2 regions of the Vreelandella gomseomensis genome follow, and region 1 is predicted to be linked to the other one. Evidence: predicted binding sites of a transcription regulator. Region 1 holds the regulator's gene; the other holds the start of a gene.
The links. Region 1 encodes sigma-54, which starts transcription at its own class of promoters, with help from an activator protein. Its sites were predicted from a motif close to TGGCACNNNNNTTGCTNT; they were not measured.

Region 1 (7,396 bases):
GGTACTCAGGCAGCCAGCGTTCAAGCCATGCCTGAATATCGTTGGCCATGGCGTCGACCAGCGGGTAGTTGCCCAGAAAGGCAATGATATCGGCATCGCGACCGGTGGACGAGCGCAGCGAGGGATCCCAGTAGGGATTGGGCAGGCAGCGCACATCGAAGACAATGTCCGCATCGAGGGGAACGCCGCGCTTGTAGCCAAAGGACTCAAAAGTCAGCGTAAGCTGGTCGCGCCGCTGGTGGGCCACCTGGTCGGTGATGCGTCGGCGCAGGTCGTGGGCCGAAAGCCGAGACGTATCGATGGTCAGATCGGCAAGGTCGCGTATTTGGTGCAGCGTCTGCTCTTCCTGATCGATGGCTTCTTCAAGCGTCAGCGAGCTGTTGCGAGTCAGCGGATGTCGCCGGCGGGTGGCCGAGTAGCGTTCCAGCAGTATGCGGGCATCGGTGGTCAGATACACGATCTGACACTTGATAGTGCGTTGACGCAGTGCCTCGAGAAGCTTGGGCAGCTCGGCGAGGGCCGCAGGCAGGTTGCGCGCATCAATGCTCACCGCCAGATGGGTACGTCCCCCTTGTTCACGCAGCTCATCAATCAGCGCGTCCAGAAGCATGGCTGGCAGGTTATCAATGGCGTAATAGCCTAGATCTTCCAGCGCCTGCAAGGCAATGGATTTGCCTGACCCGGAGCGGCCACTAATGATGACGAGTTGCATGGAAAGCTCTCTTGCTTGCGCTCAAGCGACGTGGGTAATCAGCCAGATGGCGATGTTAACGCATTGTGTGTCCGCCAGGCTCGCCAGCGGGTTACTGGCTGTTAGCCTGGTCGCGTATCTTGGCCGTGATGAGATCCAGCAGCTCCCGTTGGCTCTCGGTTTTGCGAAGCTGCTGGCGCGTGTCGGCATCGTTCATGATCGAGGCGACCTGACCAAGCAGAGCCAGATGGGTATCATCGGCTTCTTCGGGCACCAGCAGGACAAACACCAGATCGACCGGATCGCCGTCGATGGCGTCGAAATCCACCGCTTCGTTGAGCTTTAAAAAGCCTGCGATAGGCGATTCGCAATGCGGGCTGCGGGCATGGGGAATGGCAACGCCGTTGCCGATCCCCGTGCTGCCCAGGCGCTCTCGACCGATCAGCCGGCTGAACACTTCCTGGCTGTCGAGACTGGGGATATTTTGCGCGATAAAGGTGCTGAAAAACTCCAGCACCCGTTTTTTGCTGCCCCCGGGCACGTCGTAAAGTACGCGCTCCGGGGGGAGGATAGTGGCTAACGTCATTGAATTAACGCACGCCTGCGCCCTGGGCGCGGGCTTGTGCTTTTTCCTTGTGCTTGACGAGTTGCCGATCAATTTTGTCCGCCAGTGCATCAATGGCTGCGTACATGTCATTGTCGAGGGCTTCGGCGTGCAAGTCGGCACCGGCGGCGTGCAGCGTACAGGCCGCCTGTTGACGCTCTTTCTCGACCGAGAGCGTGACCTGCACGGTGGTGATGTTGTCGTAATGGCGCTCAACGCGTTCCAGCTTTTCGTTGACATAGTCACGCAAGGCGTCAGTCAGTTCTACATGATGACCGGTAATATTGACTTGCATTGACGTACTCCTTATCCGTCGGACTGTCCTTCGATTGTAACCCTTTTTGCCGTTAAGCAAAGCCCTTGTGACGAGTTTCCGTCTTTCTAACGCAAACGGCGTCGTTCGCTGGAGGACGGGATACCCATGCCTTCGCGATATTTGGCCACGGTACGCCGCGCCACGTGGACACCGGCGTCTTCGAGCAGGGTGACAAGGCGGCTGTCTGACAGGGGTTTGCCGGGCGGCTCTTCCTGGATCAGCTTCTTCAGCCGTGCCCGGATCGCGGTGCTCGAATGGCTGTCGCCGTCCTGGCCGCTGATCTGGCTGGAAAAGAAGTATTTAAGCTCGAAAATGCCCCGCGGCGTGTGGATGAACTTCTGGGTGGTGACCCGAGAAATCGTCGATTCGTGCATCTCGACCGCCTCGGCGATGTCGGCCAGGATCAGCGGCTTCATGGCTTCTTCACCCCGTTCCAGAAAGTCGATCTGGCGGGTGACGATTTCGCGGCCGACGCGTAGCAGGGTGTCGTTGCGGCTGGACAGGCTCTTGATCAGCCAGCGGGCTTCCTGAAGATGGTCCTTGAGAAACTGGTTGTCCTGGCTCTTGTCGGCGCGTTTGATCAGGCTGGCGTAATCGGGCTGAATCCGGAGTTTGGGGAGCGCTTCCGGGTTGAGCTCCAGGTGCCAGCCCTCGCTATCGTGACGAACCACCAGGTCGGGAATCACGTAGCTGTCATCGGTGACGGTGTACTCGCTGCCGGGACGCGGATCCAGGCTCCTGATCAGTTGGATGACCTCATCGAGCTGCGCCTCGTCCAGGCCGAGCCGCCGTTTGAGCAGGCGCTGATCATTCTTGCTCAGGGCTTCCAGGAACTGGCGAACCAGTCGCCGGGCAGGCATCAGCAGCGGGGTGTCGTCGGGCAGGGCGGCAAGCTGCAGCATCAGGCATTCGCGCAGGTCGCGAGCGAACACGCCGGTGGGCTCGAACTGCTGGAGTCGCATGAGGATGCTTTCGACCTCGCGCTGGCTGAGGCCTTCCACGCCCTGGGCGCGCAACCCCTCGCGGATATCGTTGAGCGGTTGGGTCAAGTAGCCGTTCGTATCCAGGGCGTCGATCAGGCTTTCGGCGACCAGCTGCTCGCGGCGGCTCAAATCGGTCATGGCGAGCTGCCACAGAAGATGGCCGTGGAGGCTTTGCCCGGCCGCCTGGCGTTCAAAGTCCGGGCCCTCACTGCTCGAGCTGCCGCTGCCTGCCATGTCTTGGTAGGTATCCGACCAGTCGCTGTCGACGGAGAGCTCCGTGGGGATGCTGTCGGCCCACTCGGTTTCCTCGGGCTCGCTGGTGGCCTGCTCGCTGAACTCGTCTTCCTGCTCGAGCATCGGGTTGGCGTCGAGGGCCTGCTGAATTTCCTGGCGTAAATCGAGCGTGGATAGCTGCAGCAGGGCAATGGCCTGCTGCAGCTGGGGTGTCATGGTGAGCTGGGTGCCGATCCGCAGTTGAAGAGAAGCTTTCATGACCATCTGAGAACCACTCGTTATCGGAAAGCATCCACCCTAGTGTGTGTTGTGTTTTGGTGCAAGTGCAATAAGTATGCCACAGGCAATAAATATGCCATTGACAGCTTTACAGACGGAAATCAGCACCTAGGTAAACGTCGCGCACTTCCTGATTGTCAAGAATAGCGCTTGGCGTGCCGCTGGCGATGATATGGCCGTCGCCCACGATGTAGGCCACGTCGCAGATATCCAGCGTCTCGCGCACGTTGTGGTCGGTAATCAGCACACCGATGTCACGTGCCTTCAAAGCGCGAATGATCGACTTGATATCGCCGACAGAAATAGGGTCGACGCCGGCGAAGGGCTCGTCAAGCAGGATGAACGCGGGCTCGGTGGCCAGCGACCGGGCAATCTCGACGCGGCGGCGCTCGCCGCCGGACAGGCTCATGCCCATGTTATCGCGGATATGGGTGATGTGGAAATCTTCCAGCAGTGCTTCCAGGCGTGCTTCGCGACCGGCGCGGTCGAGGTTCTTGCGCGTTTGAAGGATTGCCATGATGTTGTCGGCGACGGTCAGCTTGCGAAAGATCGACGCCTCCTGGGGGAGGTAGCCAATGCCCGCCTTGGCGCGCTCGTGCATGGGCGCGCGGGAAAGGTCGAGGCTGTCGATGGCGACGCTGCCCGCGTCGGCCTTGACCAGGCCGACGATCATGTAGAACGAGGTGGTTTTGCCCGCGCCATTGGGACCTAGCAACCCCACGATGCTGCCCTGGGATATATCCAGGTTGATGTCTTTGACCACGCGCCGGCGCTTGTAGCTTTTGGCCAGGTGGCGGGCGTGTAGCGTGCGGGTGGCAGGGTCGGCGGCGGCCATCGGGCTCTCCTTACTCTTCGGGCTGCAGCGTCATGCGAATTCGCTGCGGTTCTTGGTTCTCCACGTCGGAACGCGCCTGGACGACCTCCCGGTCGATGAAGTATTCCAGCCGCCCGCCGGTGAAACGGTCGCCTTGCTGGATGATCTCGGCCTGGTCGATCAACTCCACGCGGCGCTCGGCGACGTGATAGATCACCCGGCGTCCCCAGCCTTCCAGCGGGCCTTCCTGATTCTCGGGTTGCTGACGCAAGTAGGCGCGCTCGCCCAGAGCGGTGGCACGCGACAGCTCGCCTGCCTCGTTGCGCTGAATTTCGACTGTGTCGCCCTTGATCAGCATATCGCCCTGGCGAACTTCCACGTCACCGGTATACACCGCCGTGCCGGCGCGCTGGTCGAGATCCAGCCGGTCGGCTTCAACCTCAACCGGTTGCTGGTGATTGTCGGCCGTGGCGTAAAGCGGAACCAGGCAGACGGCGGCCAGGGCCGTGTAAATAAGCGCTTTCATGTGTTATTCCTGTCCAGGTTGCGTCTCGGGAGGGTGGTAGCCTTGCACATTCTCTTCAAGGCGCACTTCCTCGTCGTTGAGCCATGCATCCATCCGTTGCGCCGTCATGCGCTGGGGTGGCTGCTGGAGGAGTACGGGGGTATCGCTCCAGGCGTGGGCGGTCTTGCCATCATAGTGCAGGACATCCGTGTCCAGCTGCCAGCCTTCTTCGGGCGCTATCAGCCGCGCATTGCCCGAGAGCGTCAGCGCTTGCGCGTTGGTGTCGAGCGTACCTACCTCGGCGGTGGCGTTCCACACCCGGCGTTCGCTGTCATACAGCGTGGCGCGGGGCGTTTCCGCCTGGGTGGAGGCCGTCTGGGGGGTGTGCACCAGGCGCGGCGTGGTCAGTCCCTGCTGGATGTTGCCCTGCGCGTCGAACAGCGTCAGCTCGGCGTTGTGCAGCACATGGCCGGGCTCTTCCGCCCGCGCGTCGGGATCGGGTGTAACGGTTCGCGGGCCGCCGGGATCCAGCCATACCAGCAGGCCGCCGAGCGCCAGTACGATCAGGGCGAGGCCCAGGCGCGTGCGTAGTCGCTTCAGCATCATGCCTCAGCCGTGTAGGTAAGTATCGACGACCGCGCCCCAGTGGCCCTGGGCATCCAGCATCGCGTCGCACACTTCGCGCACGGCCCCGTGGCCACCCAGGCGCTCGGTAACCCAATCGGCATGGGTGTGCATGTAGTCGGGGGCGTTGGGCACGGTGATGCCTACGCCCGAGCGCTTGATGCTGGCCAGGTCGGGCAGGTCGTCGCCGCAGTAGGCCACCTGGGAAAGTTCGATGTCCAGGCGCTGGCAGAGCCCGCGCAGGGTGGCCAGTTTGTCCTCGCAGCCCTGGTAGACGTGAGCAATGCCCAGGGCGGCGGCACGTTGGCTGACCATGGGCGAATCGCGTCCGGTAATCAGGGCGACGGAAATGCCGGCGCGCTTGAGCAGCTTGAGCCCGTGGCCATCCTGGGTGTGAAAGGCCTTGATCTCGACGCCGTCGGCCTGAAAGTAAAGCCGACCGTCGGTCAGGACGCCATCGACATCCAGGGCAAATAAGCGCACGCGGCGGAGTCGGTCGAGTAGGTCAGCGGAAAGGGTCATTGAGCCTCCGAATTCAGTTAAATGACGCCGCTGGCAAGCAGGTCATGCATGTGTAGCGCCCCTACGGGGCGCTGCTGTTCATCCACTACCGCCAGCGCGGTGATGCGATTGTCTTCCATGATGCGCACGGCTTCGGCGGCCAGCAGGTCGGGAGAGATGCGCTTGCCGGGGCGAGTCATCACCTCGTCCACCCGTACGTCGCGCAAGTCATGGACGCTATCCAGGGTGCGGCGCAGGTCGCCATCGGTGTACACGCCGGCCAGTTGGCCGTCCGGGGCGACCACGCAGGTGAATCCCAGTCCCTGGCGGGTGATTTCCAGTAACGCATCGCGCAGCGGGCTGCCCAGCGGTACCTGGGGCAGGCGGTCGCCTTCATGCATCAGGTCGCGTACGCGCAGCAGCAGGCGCCGGCCCAGGCTGCCGCCGGGGTGCGACAGGGCAAAGTCTTCGGCGGTGAAGCCGCGTGCTTCCAGCAGGGCGACGGCGAGTGCATCGCCGAGCGCGAGCGCGGCTGTGGTCGAGCTTGTCGGCGCCAGGTCTAGCGGGCAGGCTTCCCGGTCGACGCTGCTGTTCAGGTGGGCGTTTGCGTGTTGCGCAAGGGTCGATGTGGGCCTGCCCGTCATGCTGATCAGCGGCGTGCCGAGCCGTTTGAGCAGCGGCAGCAATGCCGTGACCTCGGCGGTTTCGCCGGAGTTGGAAAGCGCGATCACCACGTCGCTGCGGGTGATCATGCCAAGGTCGCCATGGCTGGCCTCACCGGGGTGAACAAAAAAAGCCGGTGAGCCGGTGCTTGCAAGCGTCGCGGCGATCTTGCCGGCAATGTGGCCCGATTTGCCCATGCCGGTGACCACCACGCGGCCCTGACAGTCCAGAATCAGCTCGCAGGCATGGTCGAAGTGCGCATCCAGCTTGGCGGCCAGGCCGGCAATGGCGGCCTGCTCGATGTTCAGCGTGCGTAATGCGCTTTGACGAAAGGGCGTAGTAGCAGTGGTCGCGGGCATGGGTGTTGGCGTGGCTCGTTAAAAATGACAAACAGGGTGCAAGAGTAACATTGACGGCGAGCAGTTTGCCCTATCGTTTTGTATCGTGGGCAACCTATACTCGCTTGTCGTTGTCGGGGTGGGTTAGAATACGTTGTTCGATAATCCTTTTTAACCACTGTTTTTACGCTGTGTGGAACGAAGCGCCCCCCGCCGCTTGGCGTAAGGCGTTTGCACGGCGCGCCAGCGCTGAGCCGCCGGCGCATGTCAACCTGAGAGTCGATGGTTCCATGAGCACTGAGCCTTTTATTGAAGTCGAGAACCTGTATTTCTCCCGGGGTGATAGCGAGATCTTTCGCGGCGTGAACATGATCATTCCTCGCGGCAAAGTGACGGCGATCATGGGGCCAAGCGGAACGGGCAAGACCACGCTGCTGAAGCTTATCGGCGGGCAGCTGACGCCGGATCAGGGGCGTGTGCTGATCGACGGCGACGACGTTCATCGCCTGTCGCGGAAGGCCTTGTTCGCCCTGCGTAAACGCATGGGCATGCTGTTCCAAAGCGGAGCGCTGTTCTCGGACCTGGATGTCTATGAAAACGTCGCCTTTCCACTGCGTGTCCACACCGACCTGCCCGATGCAATGATTCGCGACCTGGTGCTGCTCAAGCTTCAGGCGGTGGGGCTGCGTGGTGCGCGCCATCTGACGCCGGCCGAGCTTTCCGGGGGCATGGCCCGGCGCGTTGCGCTTGCCCGGGCGGTGGCCCTGGACCCCGAGTTGATTCTCTACGACGAGCCGTTTGTGGGTCAGGATCCCATCTCCATGGGCGTGCTGGTGCAGCTGAT
Region 2 (7,396 bases), on a different contig from region 1:
GACCGTATCGCTGGTGCGAACATGGGCCTGCAGCTTTGCCGCCACCTGGCGCAATAACTCATCCCCGGCGAGGTGGCCGCAGGTATCGTTGACGATCTTGAACTGATCGAGATCCAGATAGCACAGGACGTGCTCGCCCTCCTTGGCCTCGAGCAGCCGGCTTAGCGTGGCCTCGAACGCCCGGCGATTCATCAGCCCGGTCAGGTTGTCATGGCTTGCCTGGTAGTTGAGCTGGTCGGCGAGTTGGCGGGTGACGCTGACATCCTGAAAGACGGCCACCGCCCCCAGCGTAATGCCGCTGCGCGAGCGTATGGGGGCCGCGCTGTGCTGGATGGGCGTACGTTGGCCGTCGCGGTGCTCCAGCCAGCCGTCCTCGGTGGAGTGGATCGGCCGGTGCTGGGTCAATGCCTGGCGTGCCGGATTGCTGATGGGGCTGCCGGTGAAGTCGTCGGTCAGCCGATAAACGTGCTGAATGGGTTTTTCGCGGGCGTCGGCTATCTGCCAGCCGGTGAGGCGCTGGGCCTCGCCATTCATGAAGGTAATCAAGCCACTGGCGTCGCAGGTAATCACGCCATCGCCAATCGAGGCCAGGGTGGTGCGCGCCAGGTCGCGCTCGCGATTGAGCTGCTCCTGGAGGCGCTTGCGCTCGGTGATGTCGCGCACCATCCCCGAGCGCTCGGAAGCCGACCCGCTGGCGCCTTCACTGACCTGAATTTCCAGGTAGCGAACGTCCTGGTTGGTCGAGCGCAGCTTGATTTCGTGGCGATCGCCGGGCGTCAGGTGACGATCGGCAAGCAGTCGACTTACCGGGGTGCCGACCAGTTGCTGGGCGTCAACGCCAAACAGCTGCTCCGCGCCAGGGTTTAGGCTGGTCAGCATGCCGTCGGCCTGCCAGGTAATCACGCCGTCGCGCAGGTTATGCAGCATCACGCGGGTATGGCCAATGGCGCTTTCCAGCGCCGCCGCCACGCGGTTGTAGCCGGCGGCAATTTCCCCCACCTCGGTGAACGGATCCGCCTCGATGCGTTGCCGCATGTCGCCTTGCTGTTCATGACGGCGCATATGCTCAAGTAGCTGGGTGAGCTCATTGTGGGTGCCGTGTTCCGCGAGGTTGAGGCCCATCTGCTCCGCCTCATCGCTGACGCGCAGCGGGAAGTAACGCCCCGAGATGCGGAACAGCAGCCAGGCAATCCCGAAGCTCCAAAGGCCGCAGACCGTGACACCCAGCAGTTGAACGCCTGCCTGCTCCAGGGTGCCAAGGCCCGTTCCCATTGCCTCGGTGTCAGCCAGCCAGGGCAGGGCCAGGGTGCCCCATATGCCAGGCACCAAGTGGGCGGGAATGGCGCCGACGGCGTCGTCGATACGTCGGCTGAGCAGCCATTCGCTGGTCAGCACCATCAGGATACCGCTGACCGCGCCAAGACTGAGTGCCGCCGACATCGACACTGCATGGGCCCCGGCGGTCACGGCAACCAGCCCGGCAATGGCGCCGTTGATAGCGTACATTACGTCGGCATAGCCTCGACTCCGCCAGCCCATCAGCATGCCCGACAGAATGCCGCCGGCGGCCCCCAGCACGGTGTTGGCGAGCACGCCGGGAATCTGGTGGTTAACCGCCAGGGTGCTACCGCCATTGAAGCCAAACCAGCCAAGTATCATCAGTAGTGCGCCGAGCATGGCGAGGGGTAGGTTGCCTGCTGGAAAAGCAGTCGGGGGTTGGTGCTGGTTGAAGCGTCCTTTGCGCGGACCGATAGCCAGCACAGCAGCGAGTGCCACCCAGCCGCCTACGCTGTGAACCACGGTCGCGCCGGCAAAATCCACAAAGCCCAGCGATGCGAGCCAGCCGCTGTCGCCTTCCAGCAGGCCGCCCCACGCCCAGTGACCGAAAATCGGGTAGATCAGCAGCGCAATCCAGAGGGCAGTCCACAAGTAAGCGGCAAAGGGCATGCGTTCGGCGACGGCACCGGCAACAATGGTGGCGGCGGTGGCGCAGAACATGGCCTGGAATATAAACAGCGTGACAATCCAGCTGGACGCGGCGTTGAGCTGCCAGCCAAACAGGCTGGTGCCTACCCAGCCGCTTTCCGATAGCCCGAACATCAGGCCAAACCCCACCAGCCAGAAGATGCTAACCGCCATCGCGAAATCTGCAATATTCTTCATTGCCACATTGATAGCGTTCTTGCTGCGCGTCGTGCCCGCTTCCAGGCATAAAAAGCCTGCCTGCATGACAAATACCAGTGCGGCTGCCCATAATACCCATAGCGTATCGAGAAGTTGGGTATCGGCGGCGGGCGTTACGAGCATGGTAATGTCCTCGGTATTTTTATGGTGCGTTAGGCGCGTTATGTTGGTGCAGAAAAACGTCAGGTGATGATTAAGTCAGCACTTAACTAAGGCGTCGCGCGATTTCAAACGCCAATGGCATATAGAGACTAAGCAATTGTTATGCCGTTAGTAGTGGGGTTTGCGGTTTAGCGGGTTTTTAAGGGTTTTAAATCTAATTTTGATTTTAAAAACAGTTTTTTAGGCTATGTTAAAGCTCTTTAGTTGGTGTTATTTTTTCTGATCATTAATACGAACGCGCTGGTTTGCCTGCGCGTCGTGGGGTGGTCAACGAGGAGGTGGTATCAATGTCGCGTCACGCGGTGGTATTGGGAGCGGGGATGGTTGGTGTCGGCATTGCCTGGCATCTTCAGCAGCGTGGCTTTCAGGTCACGCTGGTCGATCGCCGCCAACCCGGGCAGGAAACGTCGTTTGGCAATGCCGGGATTATCCAGCGTGAAGCCGTCAAGCCGTATCCCTTTCCCCGTGATCTCAAAACCCTCTTGAGCGTGCTCCCCAATCGGCGCGTGGATATTCGCTACCGTACCGGTGGAATGCTCAAAGCGGTTTCCCCGTTACTCAGCTATTGGCGCCATTCGGCATCACGTCGCTATGCGCAGATCGTGCCCGAATACGCATCGCTGATTCAGCTTTGCCTAGAGACGCACGCGCCGATGATCGAGGCGGCCCATGCAAAGCACCTGGTGCGCCGGCAAGGCTGGCTCGAGATATATCGAACGCCGGAGAAGCTTGCCAAGCGGGTGAAAGAGGCGGAAGAGGCGCGCGAGCGCTTTGCGGTGCAGTTTCAGGTGCTGAACCGCGCGGGACTGCTCGCGAAAGAGCCCGATCTTGGCGAAGACATTATCGGTGCAATTCACTGGCTGGATGCCTGGACGGTGGCAGACCCTGGCGCCTTGGTGGCCGCCTATGCAGCGTCTTTTGTCGCCAATGGCGGAAGGATCGTACAGAGTGACATCCGTTCGGTGAGCCAGCAGAGTGAACAATGGCGTGTCACGACCGCCGACGAGGACATCGACGCTGACGACGTTGCGGTGGCCATGGGGCCCTGGGCAGGCGAGTGGCTGAAAGGATTGGGTTACCATTTTCCTACCTTCGTTAAGCACGGCTACCACATGCACTATGCAACACAGTCGCCAGCACGCCTCCATTATTGGCTGATGGATGCGGAGGTGGGGTATTTGCTGGCGCCCATGAACGCCGGTGTGCGGTTGACCACCGGGGCCGAGCTGGATCGCCTTGAGTCCCCATCCGACGAGCATCAGCTAAGCGATGCGGAAAACGTCGCGCGGCGGATCTTTCCGTTGGCTGAGCGACGCGACGCCGCCGCCTGGAAAGGCGCGCGCCCCTGTCTACCCGACATGAAGCCGGTGATTGGCCCAGCGCCCCGCCATGCGGGCCTTTGGCTGGCGTTTGGGCATGGACATCAAGGCTTTACGCTGGGCCCCGCCACCGGGTATCTGCTGGCCGACATGATGGAGGGTAAAACGCCCGCAATCGACATGCGGCCTTTCCGCGCCGAGCGTTTTTGAGCCCTTTTTTTGCGTGTACAGTGGCTCTTTGCTAGTCTGTTTATACATTCGCACTACACTGAGGTGCCCTTATGGATGTAGCCGTTAGCAATGCGGTAAGCCAATCGCTTTATATGAACCAAGCGCAAACGGCCGAGCAAGCGCAAATGCAGGTATTCAAGGAAGCATTGGATACTCAGGCGCAGCAGGTCAGCGAGATAATGGCGTCCGCCGATACCGGGGCCCAGCCTGATCTCGCAAAAGAAGGCAATGTCGGCACCCAAGTCAACACGTTTGCCTGAGCGCATTGCGGTTAAACAGACGATGCTTTGAAGAAACGCCGGCTAATCCGGCGTTTTTTTATGGATGTTCGCCTAGGCGTGTTCAGTCACAGCAGCGACCTGCACGGCCTGTCGCTTGTGGCTGAATGCGCGCTGTGAAGGTACAATTGCGGCCCATGGCATATCGCTCAGCCGCCGCCGGCTCGCCCTGTGGCCGACTGGGAACACCTTGATGATGAGGCCCGATGAAAGATACCCAATTAGCCCAGGAAGCAGGGCTTAGAAGAACCTTCGCTATCATTTCGCACCCCGATGCCGGTAAAACGACCATTACCGAGAAGATGCTCCTGTTCGGCAATGCGATCCAGTTGGCAGGCTCGGTCAAGAGCAAGCGCAATGACCGTCATGCTACGTCGGATTGGATGAAGATGGAGCAGGAAAGGGGCATCTCGGTGACCACCTCGGTGATGCAGTTCCCCTACGGGGGGCGAATCGTCAATCTGCTCGATACACCCGGTCACGAAGACTTCTCGGAAGATACATACCGTACGCTCACCGCCGTGGATTCCGCCCTGATGGTGATCGATGGCGCGAAGGGCGTCGAGGATCGCACCATCAAGCTGATGGAAGTGTGCCGCTTGCGCACCACGCCGATTCTGACGTTCATCAACAAGATGGATCGCGACATCCGAGACCCGGTCGAGGTGATGGATGAGGTCGAAACGGTGCTCAATATCCAGTGCGCGCCCATGACCTGGCCCATCGGTATGGGGCGGCATTTCCGCGGGGTCTACCATCTCTACAACGATGTGATCCACCTCTATACTCAGGGCCAGGGCAGCCGCATTCCTGAGGACAAGCGCATTGAAGGGCTGGATAATCCCCAAGTCGACGAAATCCTGGGCGAAGAGCAAGCCGAAGAGCTGCGCATGGAAGTCGAGCTGGTGCGCGGCGCTTCCCATGAGTTTGATCTCGAGGCCTATCGTCGCGGTGAGTTGACGCCGGTCTATTTTGGTACGGCGATGGGCAATTTTGGCGTCCGCGAAATGCTGGACGGTTTTGTCGAGTACGCGCCTGCACCGCAAGCCCGTGAAACCGATGTACGCGACGTGCCCGCCGACGATCCGCGTTTCACCGGCTTTGTGTTCAAGATCCAGGCCAACATGGATCCCAACCACCGTGACCGTATTGCCTTCCTGCGGGTGTGTTCGGGCAAGTACGACAAGAACATGAAGATGCGCCACGTGCGTATCGGCAAGGATATCAAGATCGCCGACGCGCTGACCTTCATGGCGTCCGACCGCGCCCAGGTAGAAGAAGCCTGGCCCGGCGACATTATCGGTCTGCACAACCACGGTACAATTCAGATTGGCGATACCTTTACCGTGGGTGAGGATATGCGCTTCACCGGGATCCCGCACTTTGCGCCTGAGCTGTTCAAGCGCGTGCGGCTCAAGGATCCGCTGAAGATGAAGGCGCTGCAGAAAGGCTTGCAGCAGCTTTCGGAAGAGGGGGCTACCCAGGTCTTCATGCCGATCGACAATAACGACCTGATTCTCGGTGCGGTGGGGACGCTGCAGTTTGATGTCGTGGCCCACCGCCTGAAGGAGGAGTACAAGGTTGACTGTCTTTATGAAGGCGTCAATGTGCAGACGGCGCGCTGGGTGTATTGTGAAGATGCCAAGATGCTCGAGGAATTCAAGCGCAAGGCAAGCGCCAACCTGGCCATCGATGGCGGCGGCTACCTGACCTACATCGCGCCGACCCGCGTCAACCTGCAAATGATCCAGGAGCGCTGGCCGGATATCCGCTTCCAGCCCACGCGGGAGCACTAGGCGGTGTACTTCGACTGATCGAGAACCGGCGACAAAGAGGCGAGCATGCTGATTGACGCCCACTGCCACCTTGATTTTGCGGCTTTCGATCCCGACCGAGAGGCGGTGATTGACGCGGCCAGGCGGGCGGGCGTCGAGCATTTCATTGTGCCGGGCACCATGCGTGAACGCTGGCAGCCGGTTCTAGCGCTCGGCGAGCGTGCCCAGTTCAGCGTGTGTGCCGGCCTGCATCCCTACTTCATAGACCAGCACCAAGCGTCAGACCTTGCTGAGCTGGATAGTCTGATCGGTGGACACCCCGACATTGTCGCGGTGGGCGAGTGCGGGATTGACGGGCGCTTTGAGGATACCCTTGAGGCGCAATGGCGATATTTTGACACCCAGCTGGCGTTGGCCAAGCAGCATGAACTACCCGTGGTGGTGCACTGCGTCAAGGCCAACGACAGCGTTGCCAAGCGGCTTCGCCAGCGGGCGCTGGCGCATACGGGGCTTATTCACGCCTTTTCCGGCTCCTATGAACAGGCCAGAAAGTTTATCGATCTTGGCTATTTGCTGGGGCTGGGCGGTGCGGTGACCTACTCCCGCGCCAAACGCCTGCACCGTGTTATTCGTGCGCTGCCCGACGACAGCTTCGTGCTGGAAACGGATAGCCCTGATATGCCGCTCAGCGGCTATCAAGGCCAGCGCAATGAACCATGCCGGGTGAGCGAGGTGTGCAACAGCGTTGCGGCGTTACGCGACCAGACCGTCGAGCAGGTAGCGGCCTTTAGCAGCGCCAATGCACGACGGCTGTTTCGTTTGCCGCCGGAAAGCTAGTTGACTACGCCCATGGCAAGTTGCTCAGGGTCGAGTCGCTCGATGGCGTAGGGCAGTTCCAGCAGGGTTAACGGTACTTCTTCCAGGTGGATGGGCGTCGCTTCGTCTATCACTTTGGTGTTCATCACGGCCAGCAGCTCGACCTTGCCCGTTTCCGTCATGGCGCTGTGTACCACCTCGCCAACCGCTTTCCCGGCATCGCTGAGGATGCTGGCGCCAACGCCGGGCGGTGTCGTCGTCGGTAATTCGGCACGCACCAGGCGCTTTTTGACCTGACCGCGAAAATGCGCCCGAGCCACCACTTCCTGGCCGGTGTAGCAGCCCTTCTTGAAGCTGATACCCCCAAGGGCTTCCCAGTTGAGCATCTGGGGCAAGAAGTGATCCTGCTGAGCCTCGGTCAGCCAGGCCAGGCCGCTGCGAATGTCGGCGAGCTGCCAGGCCGCGCGGCCGGCCTCATCATCGAGCGCTGAGACGTCGCTATCGTCTTCCATGCAGAACAGCCAGCGCGGCGTATCGCCGGGGTAGCACAGTACGCTGGCCTGCGGGTTGGCTGCTTGCGTTCCCGGGGCACCCGGTAACGTCAACGACAGGTTGTCCGCGAGGGCCTGGG

Region 2: a site for sigma-54 is predicted at 2,437-2,454, ahead of amt (ammonium transporter). Genes of this name have one in related genera too.

What each region holds. Positions count from the first base shown of each region.
Region 1 covers NZ_JARWAI010000002.1:216,336-223,731, forward strand. Annotated here, with positions in the region: gene rapZ (RNase adapter RapZ) at 1-712, opposite strand, end outside; gene QC815_RS03130 (PTS sugar transporter subunit IIA) at 804-1,277, opposite strand; gene hpf (ribosome hibernation-promoting factor, HPF/YfiA family) at 1,282-1,590, opposite strand; gene QC815_RS03140 (RNA polymerase factor sigma-54) at 1,677-3,092, opposite strand; gene lptB (LPS export ABC transporter ATP-binding protein) at 3,196-3,942, opposite strand; gene lptA (lipopolysaccharide transport periplasmic protein LptA) at 3,953-4,447, opposite strand; gene lptC (LPS export ABC transporter periplasmic protein LptC) at 4,451-5,029, opposite strand; gene QC815_RS03160 (KdsC family phosphatase) at 5,036-5,572, opposite strand; gene QC815_RS03165 (KpsF/GutQ family sugar-phosphate isomerase) at 5,590-6,573, opposite strand; gene QC815_RS03170 (ABC transporter ATP-binding protein) at 6,843-7,396, shown strand, end outside.
Region 2 covers NZ_JARWAI010000005.1:152,635-160,030, reverse strand. Annotated here, with positions in the region: gene amt (ammonium transporter) at 1-2,307, opposite strand, end outside; gene QC815_RS08180 (NAD(P)/FAD-dependent oxidoreductase) at 2,634-3,875, shown strand; gene QC815_RS08175 (putative motility protein) at 3,947-4,156, shown strand; gene QC815_RS08170 (peptide chain release factor 3) at 4,381-5,970, shown strand; gene QC815_RS08165 (TatD family hydrolase) at 6,016-6,786, shown strand; gene ygfZ (CAF17-like 4Fe-4S cluster assembly/insertion protein YgfZ) at 6,783-7,396, opposite strand, start outside.